2 regions of the Neptunomonas phycophila genome follow, and region 2 is predicted to be linked to the other one. Evidence: predicted binding sites of a transcription regulator. Region 2 holds the regulator's gene; the other holds the start of a gene.
The links. Region 2 encodes FNR, which switches genes on or off when oxygen is low (the NO sensors DNR and NnrR bind a similar motif). Its sites were predicted from a motif close to TTGATNTANATCAA; they were not measured.
Positions count from the first base shown of each region.

Region 1: clpB (ATP-dependent chaperone ClpB) is a predicted target of FNR. The motif match lies at 2,230-2,243, and genes of this name have one in related genera.

Region 1 is NZ_MRCI01000004.1:39,461-51,357, reverse strand. Features, by position in the region: gene clpB (ATP-dependent chaperone ClpB) at 1-2,095, opposite strand, end outside; gene pgeF (peptidoglycan editing factor PgeF) at 2,293-3,018, opposite strand; gene rluD (23S rRNA pseudouridine(1911/1915/1917) synthase RluD) at 3,066-4,034, opposite strand; gene BS617_RS16915 (outer membrane protein assembly factor BamD) at 4,178-5,080, shown strand; gene nadE (NAD(+) synthase) at 5,113-5,955, shown strand; gene thiO (glycine oxidase ThiO) at 6,025-7,125, opposite strand; gene BS617_RS16900 (GspH/FimT family pseudopilin) at 7,196-7,771, opposite strand; gene BS617_RS18520 (type IV pilin protein) at 7,842-8,240, opposite strand; gene BS617_RS16890 (hypothetical protein) at 8,240-8,539, opposite strand; gene BS617_RS16885 (pilus assembly protein) at 8,536-11,799, opposite strand; gene BS617_RS18295 (pilus assembly PilX family protein) at 11,809-11,897, opposite strand, start outside.
Region 2 is NZ_MRCI01000001.1:1,873,655-1,885,551, forward strand. Features, by position in the region: gene ccoN (cytochrome-c oxidase, cbb3-type subunit I) at 1-1,117, shown strand, start outside; gene ccoO (cytochrome-c oxidase, cbb3-type subunit II) at 1,135-1,755, shown strand; gene BS617_RS08580 (cbb3-type cytochrome oxidase subunit 3) at 1,761-1,952, shown strand; gene ccoP (cytochrome-c oxidase, cbb3-type subunit III) at 1,949-2,839, shown strand; gene ccoG (cytochrome c oxidase accessory protein CcoG) at 2,990-4,408, shown strand; gene BS617_RS08595 (FixH family protein) at 4,483-4,998, shown strand; gene BS617_RS08600 (heavy metal translocating P-type ATPase) at 5,010-7,478, shown strand; gene ccoS (cbb3-type cytochrome oxidase assembly protein CcoS) at 7,481-7,660, shown strand; gene BS617_RS08610 (sulfite exporter TauE/SafE family protein) at 7,666-8,316, shown strand; gene hemN (oxygen-independent coproporphyrinogen III oxidase) at 8,397-9,788, shown strand; gene fnr (fumarate/nitrate reduction transcriptional regulator Fnr) at 9,873-10,649, shown strand; gene BS617_RS08625 (histidine kinase) at 10,875-11,897, shown strand, end outside.

The sequences.
Region 1 (11,897 bases), on a different contig from region 2:
CTAGCACTTGCAACAAAATATTAAAGACATCAGGGTGCGCTTTTTCAACCTCGTCCAACAACAGCACTGAATACGGCTTACGGCGCACTGCCTCTGTTAAATACCCTCCCTCTTCATAACCGACATACCCAGGAGGCGCTCCGATTAAACGTGCAACGGAATGCTTCTCCATAAATTCGGACATATCGATACGCACCATGGCTTCTTCGGTATCAAACAGGTAACTCGCCAACGCTTTACATAGCTCGGTTTTACCCACCCCTGTTGGTCCCAAGAAAAGGAAACTACCATTTGGACGGTTAGGATCCGACAGCCCTGCTCGGGATCGGCGCACGGCGTTAGCGACGGCCTCTACTGCCTCTCGCTGGCCAATGACCCGATGATGAAGCTCTTCTTCCATACGTAGCAGTTTTTCGCGCTCACCCTCTAACATTTTGTTAATTGGAATACCGGTCCAGCGCGATACGACTTCCGCTACTTCCTCTTCGGTGACTTTATTACGTAATAACTTGTTACCTTGTTGCAAGCCAGCTTGCTCTGCCTCATTAGCCGCCTCCAACTGCTTTTCTAACTCGGGAATCCGGCCATACTGCAGCTCAGACATCTTTTGCAAGTCGCCTTCGCGGCGCGCTTTTTCCATCTCGGTGCGCACCTGATCAAGCTCTTCTTTAACCTTTTGAGAGCCTTGCAGCGCAGCTTTTTCTGCTTTCCAGATTTCATCCAGATCTGCAAATTCAAGTTCCAATGTTGCTATCGTTTTTTCCAGTTCGTCTAGTCGTTTACGAGCGGCCTCATCCTTTTCTTTTTTAAGCGCTTCACGCTCCATTTTCAATTGAATGAGTCGACGCTCAAGGCGATCCATATCTTCTGGCTTGGAGTCCATTTCCATACGGATACGAGAGGCCGCCTCGTCTATTAAATCAATCGCTTTATCAGGAAGCTGGCGGTCAGTGATATAACGCTGTGACAATTTAGCGGCAGCAATAATAGCTGAGTCCGTAATATCGACACTGTGATGGATCTCATAGCGCTCTTTTAGACCACGCAAAATAGCGACGGTATCTTCTTCGCTAGGCTCATCCACTATCACTTTCTGGAAACGGCGCTCTAGGGCGGCGTCTTTTTCTACATACTGACGATACTCATCTAATGTCGTTGCCCCAACACAGTGAAGCTCACCACGCGCCAAAGCCGGTTTAAGCATATTACCAGCGTCCATCGCGCCTTCGCCTTTACCTGCCCCAACCATAGTGTGCAGCTCATCAATAAAGAGGATCACTTGGCCTTCTTGCTTAGACAACTCGTTAAGCACCGCTTTTAAACGCTCTTCAAACTCACCCCTAAATTTAGCGCCAGCAATCAAGGAGCCCATATCCAGCGACAAGACTTTTTTGTTTTTTAAGCCCTCAGGGACTTCGCCGTTTACGATTCGTTGCGCTAAGCCTTCAACAATAGCCGTTTTACCTACACCAGGCTCACCTATTAATACCGGATTGTTTTTGGTACGACGCTGAAGAACCTGAATGGTGCGGCGTATTTCATCATCTCGTCCAATCACGGGGTCTAACTTCCCGGATTCAGCTCGTTCAGTTAGGTCTATGCAGTATTTATCCAGCGCCTGCCTATTAGACTCAGCATTCGCATCATTGACGCTATCACCACCACGCATAGCAGAAATAACTTTTTCAAGTGCGGCTTTTGTAACACCTGCCTCTTTTAAAACCTTACCTGCATCACTTTTGTCATCAAGCATGGCCAGCAGAACAAGCTCACTTGCGATAAATTGATCTCCGCGCTGTTGTGCTAGTTTTTCGGTCAGGTTAAAAATACGTGCCATGTTTTGCGATAGCCGAATTTCACCGTCAGGGGTTTTAATCGTAGGTAATCGATCAATCCCCTCACCTATTAAACGGGTTAACTGTTGAGGGTTAGCTCCCGCTTGGGCAAGCAATGGCCGAACCGAACCGTCTCGCTGCTCTATGAAAGCAGCCAACAAATGAATCGGCTCTATTTGGTTGTTATCTTTCCCGATGGCGAGCGACTGCGCCTCGCCGAGCGCTTCTTGTAACTTAGAGGTAAATTTTTCAGGTCGCATCGACACTCTCCTAATTCTTGAACCGACATGGTTTTCATGGCGTATTCATCCTGTCATTGCGATATATATGGGGATAAGAGCGCGTAGATTCAAGCATCAACTGTTCAAAAAACAGACATATGTAACCTAAAAGATTAATCTAGATCAAGAAAACGGGCGGAGGTATTGGCCAAGTGTGTTGGTAGCTTATTAAATTGTCAGCTCGCCGTCTTCCAAATCAACGTTGCCATACGGCCTGTCTGAATATCGCGGCGATACGAAAAGAAGCGACGCTTATCAGTAAATGTACACAAGCCCCCACCGGAGACATGCTGAATACCTTGTTCAAACAAACGGAGGCGCGCAAGCTCATAAAGGTCAGCCAACCACTTACCTGCGCGTAAAGAGGGAGTAAAACATTCGGATGCTTGGGAGTTATGATCACAGAAGCGCTCTCGTACTTCAGGCCCCACTTCAAACGCCAATGGACCTATCGCGGGGCCAAGCCAGACATGCACGTTATGAGGGCTTGCGAAGTTAGTCAGCGAAGCTTCTAACACTCCGTTAGCCAACCCTCTCCAACCCGCATGCGCTGCTAATACTCGCTGACCATCAGTCATAACTACCGGCAAACAATCTGCAGTCATAACAAGGCAGGCTAAGCCAGTGTCTTCGGTCCAACATGCATCCGCTTCTCTAACACGCCCATCTCCTTTGGCCTCTACACACTTGATACCGTGCACCTGAGTAAGCCATTGAGCACGCTCGATGTCTAAAGCGCTTAAAAGTCGCTCACGGTTCTCAATGACCGCAGCGGGGTGATCATCCACGTGATCACCTAGGTTTAAAGCGTCAAACGGGGCCTTACTCACACCACCAAGCCTTAGGGTCGAAGCCACCTGTATGTGAGCAGGGGCTTTCCAATCAGGTCGTATAAAATCCATCTTTACTCCCACAGTTGATTAGTGTGATTTAGGCGACAAGGCACTCGTTACCCAAGCGCCTCATTTTCATCTCTGTCGCGCTGCAAAACCGATAAAAGTTGAGCAAAGTCCTCAGGAAGGTCGACTTCCCATGACATTAGCTCGCCGGTGACCGGATGAAATAACTCTAGTTTTTTTGCATGCAAAGCTTGGCGCTTAAAGTTGCGCAAGTATTCCTGAGTCTCTGTGCTAATACCTTTTGGTAGACGAAAACGACCACCGTAAAAAGGATCTCCTACCAGAGCATAGTTAATGTGTGCCATGTGTACACGAATTTGATGTGTACGGCCGGTTTCTAGTTTCAAACGTATATGAGTGTGCGCTCGATACTTATCTAAGACTCGGTAGTGCGTTATCGCCTCTTTACCTGTCGGTACAACGGCCATCTTCTGACGGTTTCGGGGATGACGAGCTATAGGCTCTTCGACGCAACCTCCACCGGTCATAACACCAATACTCACCGCCTCATACTCACGCCCCATACTGCGCTCTTGTAACTGTTTTACTAACTCAGTTTGCGCCTGCACGGTTTTGGCAACAACCATCAAACCGGTTGTATCCATATCCAACCGGTGCACAATGCCAGCCCTCGGCACCAAAGCTATGTCCGGTATATGGTATAACAGAGCATTCATAAGCGTGCCGGTGCGATGCCCAACGGCAGGATGTACAACCAAGCCCGCCGGTTTATTAACGACCAAAATATCATCGTCTTCATAGACGATCTCAAGCGGTATATTTTCGCCCTCATGACCCTCAATCGCTTCAAGCTCTGCACTAAGGGCTATGCGCTCTCCACCAAACATCTTTTCACGAGGCTTTGATGGCTTACCATCTACGGTTATAGCACCATCTTTTATCCACTCTTGCAGTCGCGAGCGTGAATAGTCCGAAAACAGCTGCGCTACTACCTGATCTAAGCGCTTACCACTGAACTCTCCAGAGACTATTGCCTCTAATTCTATCTTTTCTGACATCAATATACCGATCTGTTGCGCGGATGATTTTGCTTAGCTTCCGGTTGTGTTTAAATAAGCGGCTGGTAAGCACTGACGTCAGTATAACCGATACGACGAACGCCGCCGAATTTCCGTAGGCTGGTTAACAGGATAAATAGTAGATGCGTTTTTCAAAAATAGTAGGAATTGTGGCCATCACCGTGATGGCGTCTGCGTGTTCATGGTTTGGAAGCGAAAAAGAAACGCCTGACATCCCTGAAGAACAGCTATATTCAGAGGCAATCCAAGCCCTTGAGCAAGACGAATATAGTAATGCTGTTAAAAAGCTTGAACTTCTAGAGGCTCGCTACCCATTTGGCCGCTACTCCGAGCAGGCGCAATTAGAGCTAATCTACGCCTATCATAAGAATTATGAACCGGCCGCCGCCAGTGCCGCCGCTGATCGATTTATTCGACTGCACCCTTCTCACGAAAATATCGACTACGCCTATTATCTAAAAGGGTTGACGGCTTTTGAGCAAGACCGTACTTTTTTAGAGCGCTACTTACCGATCGATATCACTCAACGTGACCCTGGTGCGGCTCTGAATTCCTTCGAAAGCTTTTCAATATTGCTCAATCGATACCCGGATAGCCAATATGCGCCAGATGCGCGTAAACGCATGATTTTCTTAAAAAACCGCTTAGCCCAACATGAAATTAACGTAGCCCGTTTTTATATGAAACGCGGTGCATTTGTTGCTGCAGCTAACCGCGGCCGCTATGTAGTAGAAAACCTTAAAGAAACGCCTTCTGTACCTGAAGCGTTGATTGTCATGTACCAATCCTATACCGAACTCGGTATGAACCGCCTTGCGGCAAAATCAAAAGAAGTGTTGGCAACCAATTATCCTGACATCCCAGTAAAAACTTACCGCCAAGAGCATAAAACCTTGTTGGAAACAGCTACATTTGGTTTATTAGGGTCTGAGGAGGAAGTTATCGAAGTCGAAGACGTGCATACACTACCTTCAGCCAATGAGCGCCCTTGGTACCACCGTGCGACCTTTGGCATTTTTGAATAAAACACGACCATTAGCTATTTCAGGAGCACCCAATGGACGCCACTGCTATCCGAGACGAGATGAAAGTTTTACCCGAAATAGATCCCGGTTACGAAATTTCGAGACGGGTCGCTTTCATTAAACAGCGCTTACAAAGCTCTGGGCTTAAGACTCTCGTATTAGGTATAAGTGGCGGTGTTGACTCTTCTACGTGTGGGCGCTTAGCTCAAATTGCTGTAGACGAACTAAATCTTGAAGCAGGCTCACAAACGTATCGTTTCGTCGCTGTGCGTTTACCATACGGCATCCAAAAAGATGAAGATGAAGCACAACTCGCACTTAGCTTTATTCAACCATCTGAATCACTCACCGTAAATGTCAAAGCAGGCACAGATGGTATCGTTGACGCTGTCACTCAAGCACTACATGAAAAGCAGCTTTTATCAGCATCAGAAGAAGCTATCGACTTTGCAAAAGGCAATGTTAAAGCTCGCGCTCGTATGGTGGCGCAATATAAAATAGCCGGTATTCTTGGCGGCTTAGTATTGGGTACAGATCATTCAGCGGAAAATATCACAGGCTTCTATACCAAGTGGGGTGACGGTGCCTGCGATTTAGTGCCTCTATTTGGCCTGAGCAAGCGCCAAGTTCGCTTACTCGCCAAAACACTCGGTGCTCCAGACATTCTTGTTGAGAAAACGCCAACCGCTGACTTAGAATGCCTTGCCCCTCAAAAAGCAGATGAACAAGCACTTGGGCTCTCCTATGATGACATCGACAACTTCCTCGAAGGAAAGCCAGTAAGCAGCGAAGTAGAAGCCCGTATTGTTAGCATTTTCATCAAGACACAGCACAAGCGTGAAGCCATCCCAACTATCTACGATGACGGTTTATAGCTAGACAACACCAATAGCCCCCATCTTCATGGTTGATACGGCGCTAATAACCTATCACTGAGCGGCTTATTAAAGTGAACCGAGCCGCCCAGCTAATTGGTATGGACGTGGATCTATAACCGGTGTTTGTCCTAATAATAAATCAGCTTGCAAACGAGTAGAGGCAGGCGCTAACACCAAGCCGTTTCGGTACTGTCCTGCATTCACAGAAATGCCTTGATAACCCGGCACCTCTCCTATAAAAGGGATTCCTTCAGGAGACCCAGGCCTCAACCCGGCCCAATGATGCTCTACCGGAAAATCAGCTAACCTCGGAATAATACCCACTGCTGTTTGATACAGAGACTCCCGAGCACTCTCAGTGATTTGCTTATTAAACCCCTCATGCTCAAGCGTACTACCAACTAAAATGCGCCCATCACTTCGTGGAATGACATAACGCCCGGCCATCAAAATAACCCGATTAACAATATTAGGCTCTGCTTTAAAGACCATCATTTGCCCCTTAACCGGCTCAACCGGCAAAGAGACTGATAGCCCACCTAATAAATGCCCCGTCCAAGAGCCTGACGCAACGACTGTATGCCCAGCCATAATATTTCCCTGAGATGTTTGAACGCCGAGGACGGTTTCCCCTTCAACGACAAAACGCTCAACACCCGTATTTTCTTGTAATGTAACCTGTTTTAAATCCATCACACTTCGGCGCAGAGCCTGTCCCAAACGAGGGTTACGTATGCTGCTTACCTCAGGCATCCATAAGGCCGACTCATAACCAGAAGCAAACTCAGGTTCATGGTGATATAAGTGACTCGCTTCAACTGCCACCAAGGGGCGGTGATACGCTGCCGCCCACGATAACGCTGCGTCACGGTCCTCAACATCGACCATGTACATGCCTTTTTGACGTAACTCAGGATCAATGCCGGTTTCTTCGGTTAAGGTTGCCGCTAAATGGACATAAGACGATTGAGACCAAGTTGCCAGTTGAGTTACCGCTGAAGAATAGCGCCATGGGTATAAAGGAGAAACGATCCCTCCGCCTGCCCAAGAAGCCTCCTTTGCACACGTCCCTCGCTCAACCAAAGTGACGCTCGCGCCAGCTAAAGCTAGCTCTCGTGTAAGCATCAAACCGATAACACCGCCGCCTACTACTAAAAAATCACTCATATTTATCACTAATCGCTATCTTGACGTCTGTATTTCTTATTTGAAACGATAAGCGACAGTGTAGGGGATTTCATGGTTCAAATGAACGAATACGTCCCTGTATGCCCACAACTAAATGAACAGGGCTTATTAATTCGTTACTACTCGTAAGCTTAAAAGTACCATTAGAGCCCCAATTCATGCGCCCTGACGGCAAGAATGACAAACTATGACCTCGATTCCATGTTGCCGATAGCGCTGTAGGTAACTCAAAGGCACGTAAAAGCAAATCAGTATTCGCCTCATAAGCGCGATTATCATCTACATCTAAAAATAATATCGCGCCATGGCTCCAGTCTCTGGTTCCAGTAAGCGAGGTTCCTGCGCAAGCTAACAAAGCACCATCACGGCTACACAAGCGAACAGGACGGCCTAGTTTAACAGCCTCCGAGCGAGCATCAGACATTACATGACGAAATAACAAGGCAGAGCTTGATAACTCGTTTTGACTTATCCAACGAGTAAAGGCGGGGATGGCAAGAGTGATAATAATAACTGAAATAACGAGCGTGACTAACAGCTCAATGAGGGAGAAGCCTTTTTGTTTAATAGTATCACTGTGATTAAGCGCATCTTGACATAAATCCTTGTCCGATAAGCGAGCCATTGTTTTCCTCCTTGAATAACAATGATTTAAGAATGTAAATTAGCTTGGCAAATTTAAACCTCCCTTAAATTTACCAACAATTAGATCCAGAACTAGCACCTCTGCTGCCCGTATGATCCATACTTAAAGTACCGCAATCATCGCCAGCTTGAGCTCCAGAAGGAGTCGCCGTAATTGTGTAAGTGGTGGTCGTATTTACACTGAAAGCAAAAGTATATCGGCTGTCCATACCTGAATCAGAAGTACAAGCCAACCCAGGTATCGTGTTCGTATATGCCATTGGAGAGCTGGTTGAGAACCCTCGTTCCATGGCTTGAGACAAATCCAACAAACACCCTTTAGCTGACTCCCGCCAAGACTTTAAAACAAAATTTTGATAAGCAGGGTAAGCAATAGCGGCCAAAATACCAATAATAGCAACGGTAATCATCAGCTCTATTAGAGTAAAACCTTCTGATTTATGAGGCATTAATAAAGCACCACTTCCATTGATGTAATTTTTGGTAATTGGCTGTTCTTTGGTTCTGTTGCTTCAAAGGCCACCAAATCCCCTTCATTAAGATCAGCAGAATAAATTTTCTCAGGGCCAATGCTTATTTTCAAATTGCGCGGAACACGGTACGAAACACCCGCGATAGTTATAATAACGGCTTTTGTCCTATTGATGCTTTCAATATTACCTTGACCATTCAATGCAAAAGATAGCCCTGATGTAAGTAAAGAGATACTCACAACACCCACTTTAAGAAAGTCTTTTAAATATTTCATTGAAAAATTTGCCTCCAATACTGGCGCCCTAAACCTGTACCTTTGTTCACTCCTTCTATACATGAATCAGTGCCGTCGCAACTATCGTTACCTATTACAACATCTTGATTATCGCCTGCAAGAATAACCGGCGCCGCATTGGAGTCAGATTTGATACCAGAGGCAATAACATCAGAGACCTTATCTTCATCATCATAAACACCATCTTGGTTATAATCGAAGGTAGAACTATGCGTCGCATTGCCATTTTCAGCATTCACGGCCATCAGCCATGATGTACCCGTAGGGCTGCATGTATCAGCTTCTGGGATACTGGTATTAAAATACAAAACTCCGCGCCGCAAGACGATATCGGTAACTTGACGCTCGCCTTCTTCACCATTAGTTGGTGAGACTAAATCTAGATACCACCCTTTATCATTCGCCTCTAATGGGATTGAGGTAGTAATTCGATACTCGTTAGAAACAGACGTATCATCACTGGTAGTTTCTGTATCATTATCATCCGTAAAGGTATGGGTACCTTCTGTCATAATACTCTGCTCTTGCAGCTGTGATCTACCTGAGACCCCGTTCGGGTCACCTGTATCCCAGATACCATAAATACTCTGAACCCCGCCCGATGCACCGTTGTTATCGGTCGTTTCTAAGTATTTGCCCGTCCCGAAATACACCATTACCCCTTTTCCTGATGAATGACTACCGACAACAGGCTGGGTTGTAATAGCTTGGTGATTATCGCTCAAAAGGCTCGTAACGCTATTAGTACAGACACCGCTGCATGCTTCAAATAACTTATAATCTAACGCCCAATCGCTTGGACTTGAGCCTGTCAGATCAAACTTCCACAAGTTACCAAAGAGGTCACCAGCATAAATATAATCGACCACATTATCGTTATTTAAATCAACCGGAGCTATTTTACCAATACCATTAGGACGGGCTAAGCCCGTCAAGTCCTCAACGATACCGACGTTCGTTGTCAGCGTTTTGGTAAGCGTCCCGGTATCTAAATCGACAATAAAAATACGTCCATCACCGTCTGCTATGTCGGGGTTGTACCCGCTACCGAAAACGGCATACCATTTTCCATCATGCAGCTTCACAATCAGAGGCTGGCTATAGGTAAAGCCCAAACCTTCATTAGTGAACTCCCATTTGAATAGCTGCTGTGCGTTATCATTCGATTCACTAAATTGAGAAGGATCGGTGACATCTAATGCGTAAATAGACTTACCACCTAGGTTAAGCCCCCCAACTAGAATTGTTCGCCATTCGCCCCCCACAAAGGCATCCCGAATGGTTGGGGTACCATCGACGAAATATTGATGTGAATACCCGGTATCTGATAAAGACTCCAAGTTAGGCAACACAGCACTGGGGATGAAGGCCATACGCTCGGTACCTGTTTCAGCATCAAAGGCATGGAGCATGCCATCATTGGCACCTACATATACTAATGGGTCTCGATTGGCATAAGTCGTTTTGAAACTGGCATAGCTTTCCGACTCTAAACTTTCAGAATAGTCTGAATCGGGCGGACCTTGGAACTTAGGGGTTGAGTTCACGATATCGCCTAACAGAGAGGTTCTTGCTCTGAACTCATCAAAGCCTTGGCGTCCTCGGATATACTGCAGTAAAGATTGATTGTTACTGAAGTAGTCTAGTTTTTCTAAAGCAGTGAACTGCCCCCAACGAAAACGAATGCCGCCACTAGTGTTATTGCTGAAAATATTTCTTTCGCTCCAAGCAGGAATATTCGAACCGGCATCCCATAGCGCACCTTCGGATACCGCCGTATTGGACGTATCTAAATTTCCATCTTCATCAAATTCAAACGCTAAGAGTTGACCAGACCAATCACTACTGTTGAAACGAGCCTGATAAACCTTCGTACCTTCTTGCACGCTACCTGAACTAGCCGCCGCAGAAGCAGCAGAGCCGGAGCGCGCGATGATTGAGTCCACTGCAGCGGTTAAGGCTGCCAGTAGCTGCTCCCTATTATTAGCTGTAAAAGCCTCTCCCGTACCGTATTCTGCAGCATCGTTCAACATCTGGTTATCAATACTAAAGCCCACAGTATAAGTATTGAGGTTTTGCTGCAGAAAGTTAGGGTCGTTATAACTTTTCCCGTCATTATCTAACTCACTACCATTTGGTTTAAGGTCTAACTCTTGAGCAAATAATGCAATGTCATCTAAATACAGCGTGGTTCCCTCAGCACTTCCAGAAGTGCTATTCACATCGTATCCATCAGAATACTGAGGGAAGTTAGGATATTGGCCTTCCAGAGTAGTAGGACTTAAGCCGTCCCAATCAGGCAAATTTTTTCCTGAATTTTCAGAACTCACACCATAGGAATCGTTATTAGGAAAATTATTATCTAATGTGGGAAAGCCATCAGTTAATACAATGGCGAAATTTTGCTGGCACCTATATTGAATAGGGCTAGGAAACAATAAATTGGAGAAGTTACCATATGTACTAGACAGTCCTCTAAAATACCGTGTCACGTCATACAACGCCTCAGCGAGTGGCGTAGCACCGAATGCGGACAAGCTGTCTATTGAGCTAATAATATTATTACCCGTAATGTTTGATGTATCTTGGTTACAGGCGGCTAACATTAATGCACCGTTATTGGTAGAGCCGTTGAAGCGGCTTAAACCAAACCGTGCTTTAGGGCTACCAGCAGGGCTTGTTTGTTCGATAAGCTCTTTTGCTACCTCTTTTGCAACGTCCATGCGATATTCTGTCGGTATAACCCCCGACAAATTAGTATTGTTAGCATAAGTGTTCAACAAATAAGTAAGATATCCAGCGGAGTAGAGCGTGCTGTTGCCTAGACTATTATTGTCACTATCCAAGGCAGCCGGGATTGCAAGGCATTTGGATTCATTAGTTGACTGTTTTCTAAATTGAAAATACCCAAAACTACACTCCCCTTGACGTAAAGCCCCCCTGCTAACATAACCCGCGATCAAATCTATTTCAGTCCAAGCCCACCAATCTGAAAGACTACCGCTATTCGTATCACGATAGTCCCACTGGTCCACTGCTGTACTAGGACCTGTATAGCCATCATCTTCTATGATGGCATTCATGCTTCCTGAGGTATCCATTAACAACATAATATTAGGCAGTGCATTGGTAGACACGGTCAAAGGACTGGTTGCCAATCCTAACTGGCCTGCTGCACTATGGAGAGACATGAAGCACAACACGCTGGATACCAATAACTTAACATCAAAAAAACGCATATATCTTCCTCAGTTATAACGCTTGATATATTCGGTTTGGAGAATCACTTTACCTTGATCACTTGCCCCTAATGCTTCGGCTGTAATGCGATAACAAT
Region 2 (11,897 bases):
CGTTATTGTGCTGGCAGCAATCACACTGCCGATGGGCCTGACCTCATCAAAAGAGTATGCAGAGCTTGAATGGCCAATCGACATTTTACTTGCAGTGGTATGGGTTTCTTATGCAATTGTGTTCTTGGGCACAGTTAAAATGCGTAAAACATCCCACATCTATGTAGGTAACTGGTTCTACATGGCTTTTATCATTACCGTGGCAGTACTGCACATAGTAAACAGCATGGTAATTCCAGTCAGCATGTGGAAATCATACTCAGTTTACCCGGGTGCCGTTGATGCCATGGTTCAATGGTGGTACGGACACAACGCTGTAGGTTTCTTCCTAACGGCGGGCTTCTTGGGCATGATGTACTACTTTGTACCTAAGCAAGCGGAACGTCCAATTTACTCGTACCGCCTATCCATCGTTCACTTCTGGGCGCTTATCGCGACTTACATGTGGGCTGGTGGTCATCACCTTCATTACTCAGCCCTTCCTGACTGGACCCAGTCTGTTGCTATGGTTATGTCTTTGATTCTTCTCGCTCCTTCATGGGGTGGCATGATCAACGGTATGATGACGCTTTCAGGAGCTTGGCATAAGCTTCGTACCGACCCTGTACTTCGCTTCCTAGTTGTTTCTCTTTCGTTTTACGGCATGTCGACTTTCGAAGGTCCGATGATGTCTATCAAAACGGTTAACGCCCTTTCTCACAACACAGACTGGACCATCGGCCACGTTCACGCGGGCGCTTTAGGCTGGGTTGCGATGATCTCTATTGGTGCGACTTACCACATGCTGCCAAAGATATTTGGTAAAGCTCAAATGTGGAGTGTCGGTTTAATCAATGCTCACTTCTGGTTGGCTACTGTCGGGACTGTACTTTACATCTGTGCGATGTGGGTTAACGGTATTCTGCAAGGTCTAATGTGGCGCGCTGTTAATGAAGACGGAACATTAATGTTCAGCTTCGTTGAAGCACTTGAGGCATCACATTACGGCTATATGGTTCGCTGGATGGGCGGTATGTTCTGGGTAACCGGTATGCTGCTGATGGCCTTCAACACTTGGCAGACTGTTCGCAAGAACAGCAACGCCCCAGTAGCGACTGCTGCTGCGCAGGCAGCCTAAGCGAAGGAGCAGAATAGATGATTAAACACGATACTATTGAAAAGAACATTGGCTTAATGATTTTGCTGATCATCCTCGTTATCAGCGGTGGTGGTCTTGCAGAGATAGTTCCATTGTTCTTCCAAGCACAAACAACAAAGCCTATTGAAGGGTTACGTACTTATAGTGCTGTAGAGCTTGAAGGGCGTGATATTTATATCCGCGAAGGCTGCCATGTATGCCATACGCAGATGATCCGACCTTTCCGTGCCGAGACTGAGCGTTATGGTCACTTCTCTACTGCCAACGAACACGTGTGGGAGCACCCGTTCCTATGGGGTTCGAAGCGTACCGGTCCTGATTTGGCCCGTGTTGGTGGTCGTTACTCTGATGATTGGCACCGTGCTCACTTGTATAACCCACGTGATGTGGTCCCTGAGTCTAAAATGCCATCCTATCCTTGGCTATTCGAGAACAAGCTAACAGGATCAGATACCGCTGCTAAAATGGCTGTTCTGAAAAAGTTAGGTGTTCCTTACACCGAAGAGCAAATGGAAACCGCGCAAGACGACGTGGCTGGCAAGTATGAAATCGACGCATTGGTTTCATATCTGCAAGCGTTGGGTAAAACACATTCTGTTTACAACAATAAGCGGTAATTACAGTGAGTTACGATGTTTACGGTCCATTTATTCCGGTAATTATGCTACTGACTTTCGTTGGCTTGTTTATCTGGGTGCTATTACCTGGTAACAAAAAGCGATTCGATGAAGCATCTCAACTGCCCTTTGCAGACGATAAAGAAGAGGCAGCCACCGAAGAGGCGATGGATCCAAACAGGAGAGTGGAAAAATGAGCTTTTTTTGGAGCGCTTGGGTATCAGTCATTACCTTAGCAGTAATTTTTGGTTGCACTTGGTTACTCCTGCAAACTCGTAAAAGCGAAAGCTTTAAAGAGGAAACAGAAGAAACACTTGGGCATGAGTTTGACGGCATAGCGGAATACGATAACCCCCTACCTCGCTGGTGGTTCATGTTATTCCTTGGCACCGTTATATTTGGTCTTGTTTACCTAGCACTTTACCCTGGTCTAGGAAACTTCAAAGGCTTACTAGGCTGGACTTCTGCCAACCAGTGGGAAGAAGAAATGGCCCACGCTGAAGAGGTTTACAAACCAGTGTTCGCTAAATATGCGGCCATGAGTGTTGAAGACTTACAAAAACCTGAAAACGCAGAAGGTTTGCGTATGGGTCAGCGTATGTTTGCCAACAACTGCTCGGTTTGTCATGGCACAGCGGCGCAAGGTGCACACGGCTTTCCTAACCTAACCGATAACGATTGGCTGTATGGTGGTGAACCAGAAACAATCACTCAAACTATCGTTAACGGCCGCCAAGGAGCCATGCCTGCATGGGGCGCTGTTTTAGGTGAAGACGGTGTTCGTGATGTGGCAAGCTACGTTCTTTCCTTAAGTGGTAAAGAAGTTGATGCCGAAGCGGTGACCAACGGTAAGAAGTCATTTGAATCACTGTGTACCGCTTGCCATGGTGTAGACGGTAAAGGGATGCAAATGCTGGGGGCGCCAAACCTGACCGATGATATCTGGTTATATGGCAATAGCTTTGCTGATGTAGCGCACACTATTCGTGCGGGTCGTGCTGGTGTAATGCCGGCGCACAAAGACCTACTCAGCCAAGATAAAATCCAGCTAATCGTGGCGTATGTATATAGCTTGTCTAAGTAGTTATTGACGGTTATCAATCAAAAGGCGATAGGGTTAATACCGTGTCGCCTTTTTTTGTAGAAACCATGGTAATATTAAGATCTTCTAATAAACATTAGCACATGCTAATTAGCACGACCCCAATTCTCTATTCGGCTTGCGAGCACAGGCATGAACCAGATACCTATAAAAGATGTTACCAACCCCAAAAAACCAGAAACTGAAAGCTATGATTTGTACGCCAAACGCGAACACATCTACGTAAAGTTCTACCGGGGTATTTTTAAAAACCTACGCATTATTAGCGGCGCCATTATGCTAATAATGTTCTATGGCTTTTCTTGGATTCAATGGGATGGCAAGCAAGCCGTTTTGTTTGACCTACCTAATCGTCAGTTCCATGTATTTGGAATGACGTTCTGGCCGCAAGACTTTATGCTTCTCTCTTGGCTACTCATCATATTGGCGTTTACATTATTTTTTGTCACTGTTTTCGCTGGGCGCTTATGGTGCGGTTATGCCTGCCCACAATTTGTATGGACTTGGTTATTTATTTGGGCTGAGCGCTTAGCAGAGGGTGACCGCAACCAACGCATGAAGCTAGACAAAAGCAACATGAATGCCAGCAAATTGCGCAAGAAGACGGTAAAACACTTTCTTTGGCTCATTATTGCCATTACCTCCGCAATCGCCTTTGTGGGTTATTTCTCACCTATTCGACAGCTTGTACAGGATGTTGCTAATTTCTCGCTTGGCCCATGGGAAATGTGGTGGATCGGCTTTATTGCTGTAGCGACTTATGCCAATGCAGGCTGGCTTCGAGAACAAGTCTGTATCTACATGTGCCCATACGCTCGTTTTCAGAGTGTTATGTTTGACCAAGACACCCTCATTATTTCTTACGATGAAGAGCGCGGAGAGAAAAGAGGTAAGCGCAAAAAAAATGCAGATTATAAAGCTGAAGGTCTAGGCGACTGCATTGATTGTGGACATTGTGTCAATGTATGCCCTGTCGGAATCGATATTCGAGATGGGTTACAGTACGAATGTGTTGCTTGTGGTGCATGTATCGATGCATGTGATGAAATCATGGACAAAATGAATTACCCAAGAGGGCTTGTCCGATATACAACTGAGCATCAGCTAACAGGTAAAAAAACACACCTCTTACGCCCTCGCCTAATCGGTTATTTTGCAGTGCTCCTGCTGATGTGTGCAGCTTTCGTTTACGCTATTGGTACACGTGTTCCAATTGAGCTTGAATGTATTCGTGACAGAGGACAGCTGTACCAAGAAACAAACAATGGCATGATTGAGAACATTTACACACTCAAAATTGCCAATAAAGAACAAGTAGCCCATCAGTACCGTATCTCGGTAAGCGGAATTAAAGGTATCGAACTCATAGGTAAAGAGCTCGTTACGGTTGAGGCAGGCCAACTCATCAACCAAACAATTCGCTTGCGCGTTGATCCAGCTAACCTAGAGCACCCGAGTTATGACATTAAGATAACAGCGGAGGCTACCGATGGTAGCGGTATTGAAATAACGAAAGAGAATCGCTTTATCGGCCCTGCCCCACGCAGATAGTCGACCCAAGCGTTAATTCAGGTAAAATGGCTGCCACACTTAATGGCAGCTATTTTTATACAAGCAGTAGAGATATGACTGAAGAAAACGAAGTAATAGCACCGTGGTACAAACAACCTTGGTTATGGTTCATCCTTACCCCTCTTATTGCTGTTTTTATTTACGGCTTTTCTTTTTTATACCTGTCAATCGTAACGATGGACGGCGTAGTCAAAGATGATTATTACCGTATCGCCCGTGGCTACGAAGTAAAATCAGAAAAGAACCAACGAGCGTTGGATCAAAATATCGAAGCGCAAGTCAAACTAGACACTATTACCGGTGATGTTATGGTTTCGCTTTCTGGAAACCTGAACCCTGCTCCTGCATCGCTAACCCTCGATATTGTTCACCCCACGCACCAAAAATATGACCAAGCAATTACGTTAAAAGCCGTTGGCGCTCAAAATTTATACACGGGCTCCCTAACAGGAAAAATCACTGGCAAACGCTTTTTGTTTTTATTCCCTGCAGACGAAAGCTGGCATCTCCATGAAGAAATGCAGCCGCCCTACGATCAAAAAACAGTTGATATGAAACCAGAGCAGTAGAGCCCTTAAACATGCAAAGCTCTACCAACGAACGCTGCTTTCACTGCGGACAGGCAATTCCATCCGGCACACACTTTAGCGCGCTTATTAACGATAAAGAGCAACCTATGTGTTGCCCCGGATGCAAAGCCGTTGCCGAAACCATTGTTTCCAGCGGCTTGACGCATTATTACAAGCATCGTCAAGGTGAACTGGTCCTACCTCCTGAACTCGCTGGGCAAGAGTTACCTAGCAGTGTTCAAGATGAGCTACTTCTCTATAACAACCCTTCTATTCAAAAAGAGTTTGTTTCTGAAGTAGAGCCTGAAATCAAAGAAGCCGTTCTCGTGATCGAAGGGATCACCTGCGCCGCTTGCGTCTGGCTATTAGAGCATCATATAGCGAAACAAGCGGGCGTCATCCAAGCTTCAGTCAATTTAACGAACCACCGCGCTCGTATCCGTTGGAAAGAAACCGATATACAACTGAGCGATATAATGTCGTCCATTTATCGTATCGGTTATAAAGGCCACCCTTATCACCCTGATAAAGAAGAGCAACTGCTTGAGGTTGAAAAGAAACGTGCTATTCGCCGCTTAGGTGTCGCTGGCTTAGGTATGATGCAGTCAATGATGTTGGCTATGGCGTTATATGCAGGTGCTTTACAAGGGATAGAGCCGGTCTACGAAGCATTTATTCGATGGGTCAGCTTGATTATCGCCACCCCTGTCGTGTTTTATGCTGCCCGACCTTTTTTTGTGGCTGCCTTACGAGATTTAAAAGCCCGCCATTTAAGTATGGATGTGCCTGTATCGATAGCAGTGGGAGGAGCCTACCTCGCGAGTGCTGCCGCTACCCTGCTGGAAACCGGAGAAGTCTATTATGACTCGGTTACTATGTTTACCTTCTTCTTATTGATTGGCCGCTACCTTGAAATGCAAGCACGTCACCGTACAGGTCGCGCCGGAAACGCATTACTCAACCTTTTACCCTCCAGTGCCACTCGTATCATCAACGGCAATGAAACATTGGTTCCAGCAACAGAGCTCAACGTTGGCGATGTAGTATTAGTCAAACCCGGCCATATAATTCCGGCGGACGGTACAATCTGTGTGGGCGGCACATCGGTAGATGAATCTGCATTAACTGGCGAGTATCGCCCATTAAGCAAGCATATCAACGACCCTGTTGTCGGCGGCACAATTAATGTAGAGAACCCCATTCAAATACAGCTCACAAGCGTGGGAACAGAAACAAAATTATCAGCCATTGTGCGCTTATTAGATCGTGCCCAACAAGAAAAGCCAAAGGCTGCACAAATAGCTGATAAAGTAGCCAGCTATTTCGTAGCCGCCGTACTCATTACGGCTGCTGTTGTGAGTTACGCTTGGTGGCATATCGCTCCAGAGAACGCATTCTGGATCACTCTTTCAGTACTGGTGGTCACTTGCCCTTGTGCTCTATCATTAGCCACTCCAACCGCCCTAACAGCGGCTACCGGTACACTGCGCCAACATGGCTTACTCATTACTCGCGGGCATGTGCTCGAAAGCCTCTCAACGGCAACGCATATTGTTTTTGATAAAACAGGCACACTGACAGAAGGTAACCTTTCTCTACAGCAAACAGTAACGTTCGGGCATTACGATACTGAGCACGCGTTAACGGTAGCGGCCGCATTAGAAGCCCACTCTGAACACCCAATCGCTAAAGCGTTTCACCGCTTCGGAGCCCAATCAGCCGACAACATAAAGGCGAGTTTAGGACAAGGTATCTGCGGCGAATATAACCAACAACAGTACCGTTTAGGAAAGCCTGAATTCGCCTCTCAACTGTGCAATCAATCGATCAGTTACCGTGACGCCCCCGACCAAGAACAGCAGTGGCTATTATTATGTAACGATCAAGCCCCAATAGCCTGGTTTAGCCTGAGTGATCAAATTCGAAACGACGTTCCATTAGCCCTTAAGCAATTAAAGCGCCTAGGGTTTAGCGTTAGCATGCTCACCGGAGATAGCTCATCGGCTGTATCCGCAGTAGCCGAACAACTCGCTATCACAGACATTATCAGCAATGCTTCTCCGCAGGATAAGCTTGCGCACATACAGCAACTACAGCGCCAAGGGGCGCAAGTTATCATGGTAGGCGATGGAATCAACGACATTCCCGTGTTAGCCGGTGCTCAAACCTCTATAGCGATGGGCAGCGCAACCGATCTCGCCAAAACGAACGCCGATGCTGTACTGATTAGCAGTGAAGTAACCTGCTTAGTCGACGCTATTGTCCTAGCACGTAAAACGCAGCGCATTATTCGTCAAAACCTAGGCTGGGCAATCTGCTATAATTTGCTGGCGCTTCCCCTAGCAGCCTTGGGCTTTGTGGCTCCTTATATGGCAGCTATTGGCATGTCTACAAGTTCACTGGTTGTTGTAGGCAACGCTTTGCGTCTCACTCGGTTACCCCGTCGTAAACCGCTACACTCAGGCCAGAAGAGTCGTTAATTATGGAAATTCTTTTTTTTCTTATCCCACTCGCTGTTATTTTAACGGGCGCTGCTATTTGGGCTTTTTTTTGGAGTGTAAATACCGGCCAATACGATGATCTTGATTCACCCGCGCACAGCATTTTATATGACGACGATGACGATCTCATACCCGACGAAGCAAAACAAGATAAGAAGTAAATAACGTGCCCACCAGCCTCACACTCACCACGGCTATTATATTAGGTTTGCTTGGCAGTGCTCATTGCCTGGGTATGTGCGGTGGTATTGCAGCCTCTATTGCCATGACGCAGTCTCGTCGCTACTACTTGGTTGCATACAACGTTGGGCGAATATTCAGTTACGCTTTGGCTGGTTTTTTGGTGGGCAGTCTTGGATTCATGATCAAAGATCCCGTGACCGGACTTATACTGCGCACGGGTGCAGGTCTCTTGTTAATCGCCATGGGGCTTTATATCGGGCAATGGTGGAAAGGGCTAACCCGAATCGAAAAATTGGGGCAAGGGTTATGGTCTATCGTCCGCCCCGCCGCCAGCAAACTACTGCCCGTTCAGACTCTTAGCCAAGCTCTACTGCTTGGCTTCTTTTGGGGCTGGCTGCCATGCGGTCTTATTTATAGCACGCTTATTTGGAGTGCCTCTGCACAACATCCATTAGAAAGTGCTGTACTCATGTTTACCTTTGGTTTGGGTACCCTACCTGCCATGCTGGCAACTGGGTTATTAGCTAATGAGATCAAACAATTACTCCAGCGCCAATGGATTCATACTGTAGCTGGTATCGTGATTATCGCCTTTGGCATTTACACCATTCCATGGACGGGATTAACGCACTAGCTTGACTCCTGTCAAAACAACACACATCCGTATCCTCTAACATGGCGTCAATACTATGATGATGTACAGAGGATCTATTTGTGGCTCAACCAACTCAACTTGCTTGGAATACAGATTTAATCAAGCGCTATGACCTAGCAGGCCCTCGGTACACCTCATACCCAACGGCTTTACAGTTTGATACTGAGCATAACGAAATTGATTTAATTCGCACTGGGTTGAAAACCAGTGATGTTCATGCGCCGCTTTCTTTATACATACATATCCCTTTTTGCGCGCATGTTTGCTACTACTGCGCCTGCAATAAAGTGATTACGCGCAACCGCGATAAAGCCCAGCCTTACTTAGACACTCTCTACAAAGAAATAGAACAAGCCGCTGCTTGGTACGGTAACCAGCGTATTGTAAACCAATTGCATTGGGGCGGCGGCACGCCTACTTTTATCAGTGACGAGCAAATGCAAGAACTGATGACACATTTACGTCATCACTTTGCTCTGCGCAATGACGATAAAGGCGATTATTCAATCGAGATAGACCCGCGTGAAGCTTCTTCAAACACACTAAAAACATTGCGCGCTACAGGTTTTAACCGGATTAGTTTAGGCATCCAAGATGTTGATCCTCGGGTACAAATAGCCGTTAACCGCGTTCAGTCAACTGAAGATACACAGCGCATTCTTGATGAGGCCCGCTCATTGGGGTTTAAATCCATTAACATGGATTTAATTTATGGATTACCGCACCAAACACTCGAAACGTTCAATAAAACACTCGATACAGTTATCGACATGAGCCCCGATCGCTTATCGGTATTTAACTATGCCCACATGCCTGATCGGTTTCGCCCACAACGACATATCAATGTAGCCGACTTGCCCAGCGCCAATGAAAAATTAGCTATTTTACAGTCAACGATTCAAAAACTGCTCAATGCCGGTTACGTCTATATTGGCATGGATCATTTCGCAAAGCCGACAGACGAATTAGCTATCGCTCAACAAACAGGCAAATTACACCGTAACTTCCAAGGCTACACCACACATGCCGATTGCGATTTAATCGCCATGGGCGTATCGGCTATTAGCCAAGTAGGAAACGTGTATTACCAAAACGAGCATGATATCACGGCGTGGAGTGCAGCCATTGAGGATCGAGGCCGTGCCATTAGGCGTGGCATACAGCTGACTAAAGACGACCATATACGTCGTGATGTTATCACCCAACTTATTTGTCATTTTTCACTGGATACTACCGCGATAGAGACAAAATACGACATCGACTTCTTTGACTATTTCAATGATGTGTTACCTGAAATCAATCAGTTTAAAGAAGACAAGCTGTTATCGGTTAAAAAAGACAAAATTATTGTTTCGCCTGCTGGTCGATTATTGATCAGGCGCATATGCATGGCCTTCGATGCCTTTATACCAAAGGAGCATACCACTCTCGGTTATTCAAGAATTATCTAATATAGCCTTCACCCGCTTTCCTAAATAGTCCATAATCTGCTTTGTAAACGAGGCAGTATTGGCTAATTACGACAGGAAATTGTCATGACAGATTGCGGTAAAGAAGGGAAAGTTCATAGTATTCATCAGTCACACTGCAAAACATGCAGTTTGAGCTCTTTGTGCTTGCCTGTATCACTCAACATGACCGAAATGGACCGTCTCGATGATATTATCGAAAAAAGCCGTCCGCTAAAGAAAGGGGATCACCTTTTTCACCAAGGTGATGCTTTTAAATCCGTATACGCCATTCGCGCCGGTAGCGTCAAAACCTACACAATTACGGACCAAGGCGAAGAGCAAATTACCGGTTTTTACTTTCCTGGTGAACTTGTCGGCCTAAGCGGGTATGACGATGGCATTTATCCGATCTCGGTTAAAATGCTTGAAACAACTGCCGTCTGCGAAATTCCGTTTGATAATTTAGATGACCTTTGTGGCCAACTGCCGGAATTACGTCGCCAAGTTATGCGCACCATGAGTAAAGAGATTAAAGACGACCAGCAAATGATGCTTTTGCTTTCTAAAAAGAACGCTGAAGCTCGTATTGCCACGTTCATATTAAAACTATCGCAACGCTTTAAAGCCCGAGGCTACTCCGAGCACAACTTCCGTCTTTCCATGTCACGCAATGAAATAGGGAATTATTTAGGCTTAGCCGTCGAAACCGTGAGCCGTATCTTTACACGTTTCCAGAAAAGCGAAATTCTGGCTGTTGATGGCAAAGAAATTGAGCTGTTAAGTATCGACAAGCTCTATGAAATATCCGGCGAATGCCCTGGCACTTCAGAGCCAACCGATACGCAAGAGTTATCTATATAAAGCATTCTATCATTGCTCTTTCTTTAGGGCTGACCTCATATACTGCAATGCCGGACTCAAACGGCATTGCCCTTTCAAATAAAAACAGCACTAATTGCGCTCAAAAACTCTCCTTTTGAAGGACAGACAACCGGCCTTATTCAACTAATCATGGTTACAGAAACAGAGTTAACGCCGCCATACCGTTAACCGTGCGTGCGCGCTCTTAGCTCACAAGGGATAACCATGAAATTAATCAGTCTACAATGCCTTAGCCAATATCGCCTGTGGTTTAGTTTAGCCCTGCTAGCCGCACTTTGTAGCTATGCGCTGGTTATTAATAACATGCAGCGTACACAATTATTTCAAGCGACAATCGATCAAGTATTATCAGATGATTACCCCATAGAACAGTCTCTTAGGCGGTTGTTATATCAGGAACCCGACTTATCATTAATCACGCTCTGGAAGGATAATGACCTTATTTATCCGGGTGAGGGTTTAGATAACACACTGGCTGAATTGAGCCGCTTAAAAATGGCTCTCCCGTATTTCACACAATTGTTGAAGTCACAGACTTCTCACCCTTTGATAATCAACAGTAGTCAATATCATTGTTGGGAGAATGGTTACACCGTCTGCACTTGGTCTACATACACCACAACAGCCATATTTATGCCGACACTGTGGTTGGCGATCTTATTCTCGTGCATCGGCTTTATACGTCTTGTTCTGAATTACTACGACAAACTAATCCAGACAATACATGACCTTGCATCGCCTTTATCAAATGTTCACCTATACACCTATCTATTGGGTCAACACATCGATTTCACTTCGCCTCAACCTTATCTGGACACGTTACAACAAGAAACGAACAAAGCTAAGCATCTTCTCTATCAACTCAACCACCTTATGAGACGACCATCACTAAGGCCCCCTAAAGCTAACCCACCCATCAATTACAGCACCACCCGCACACCCGGCGACCTTTTTACTCCAATCGACATCATAAATAAGCACATACACACGTATTTACCAACGCTCTTGCAGCAACGTCGTACTATGGAGATCACCGTCGACTCCATCAGCGCCACGTCATACAGACGCGATGATACGCACAGTGCAATTCAAGCACTCAACCGTATTCTTTCTAATTTATTGGATAATGTGGTTCAACACTCAAACAAAGGGCTATTCATCTATCACTGCAATCAGGACGATGACAGCCTGTCTCTTTTGTTAAAAAATGAGCGATGCTCGCCACAT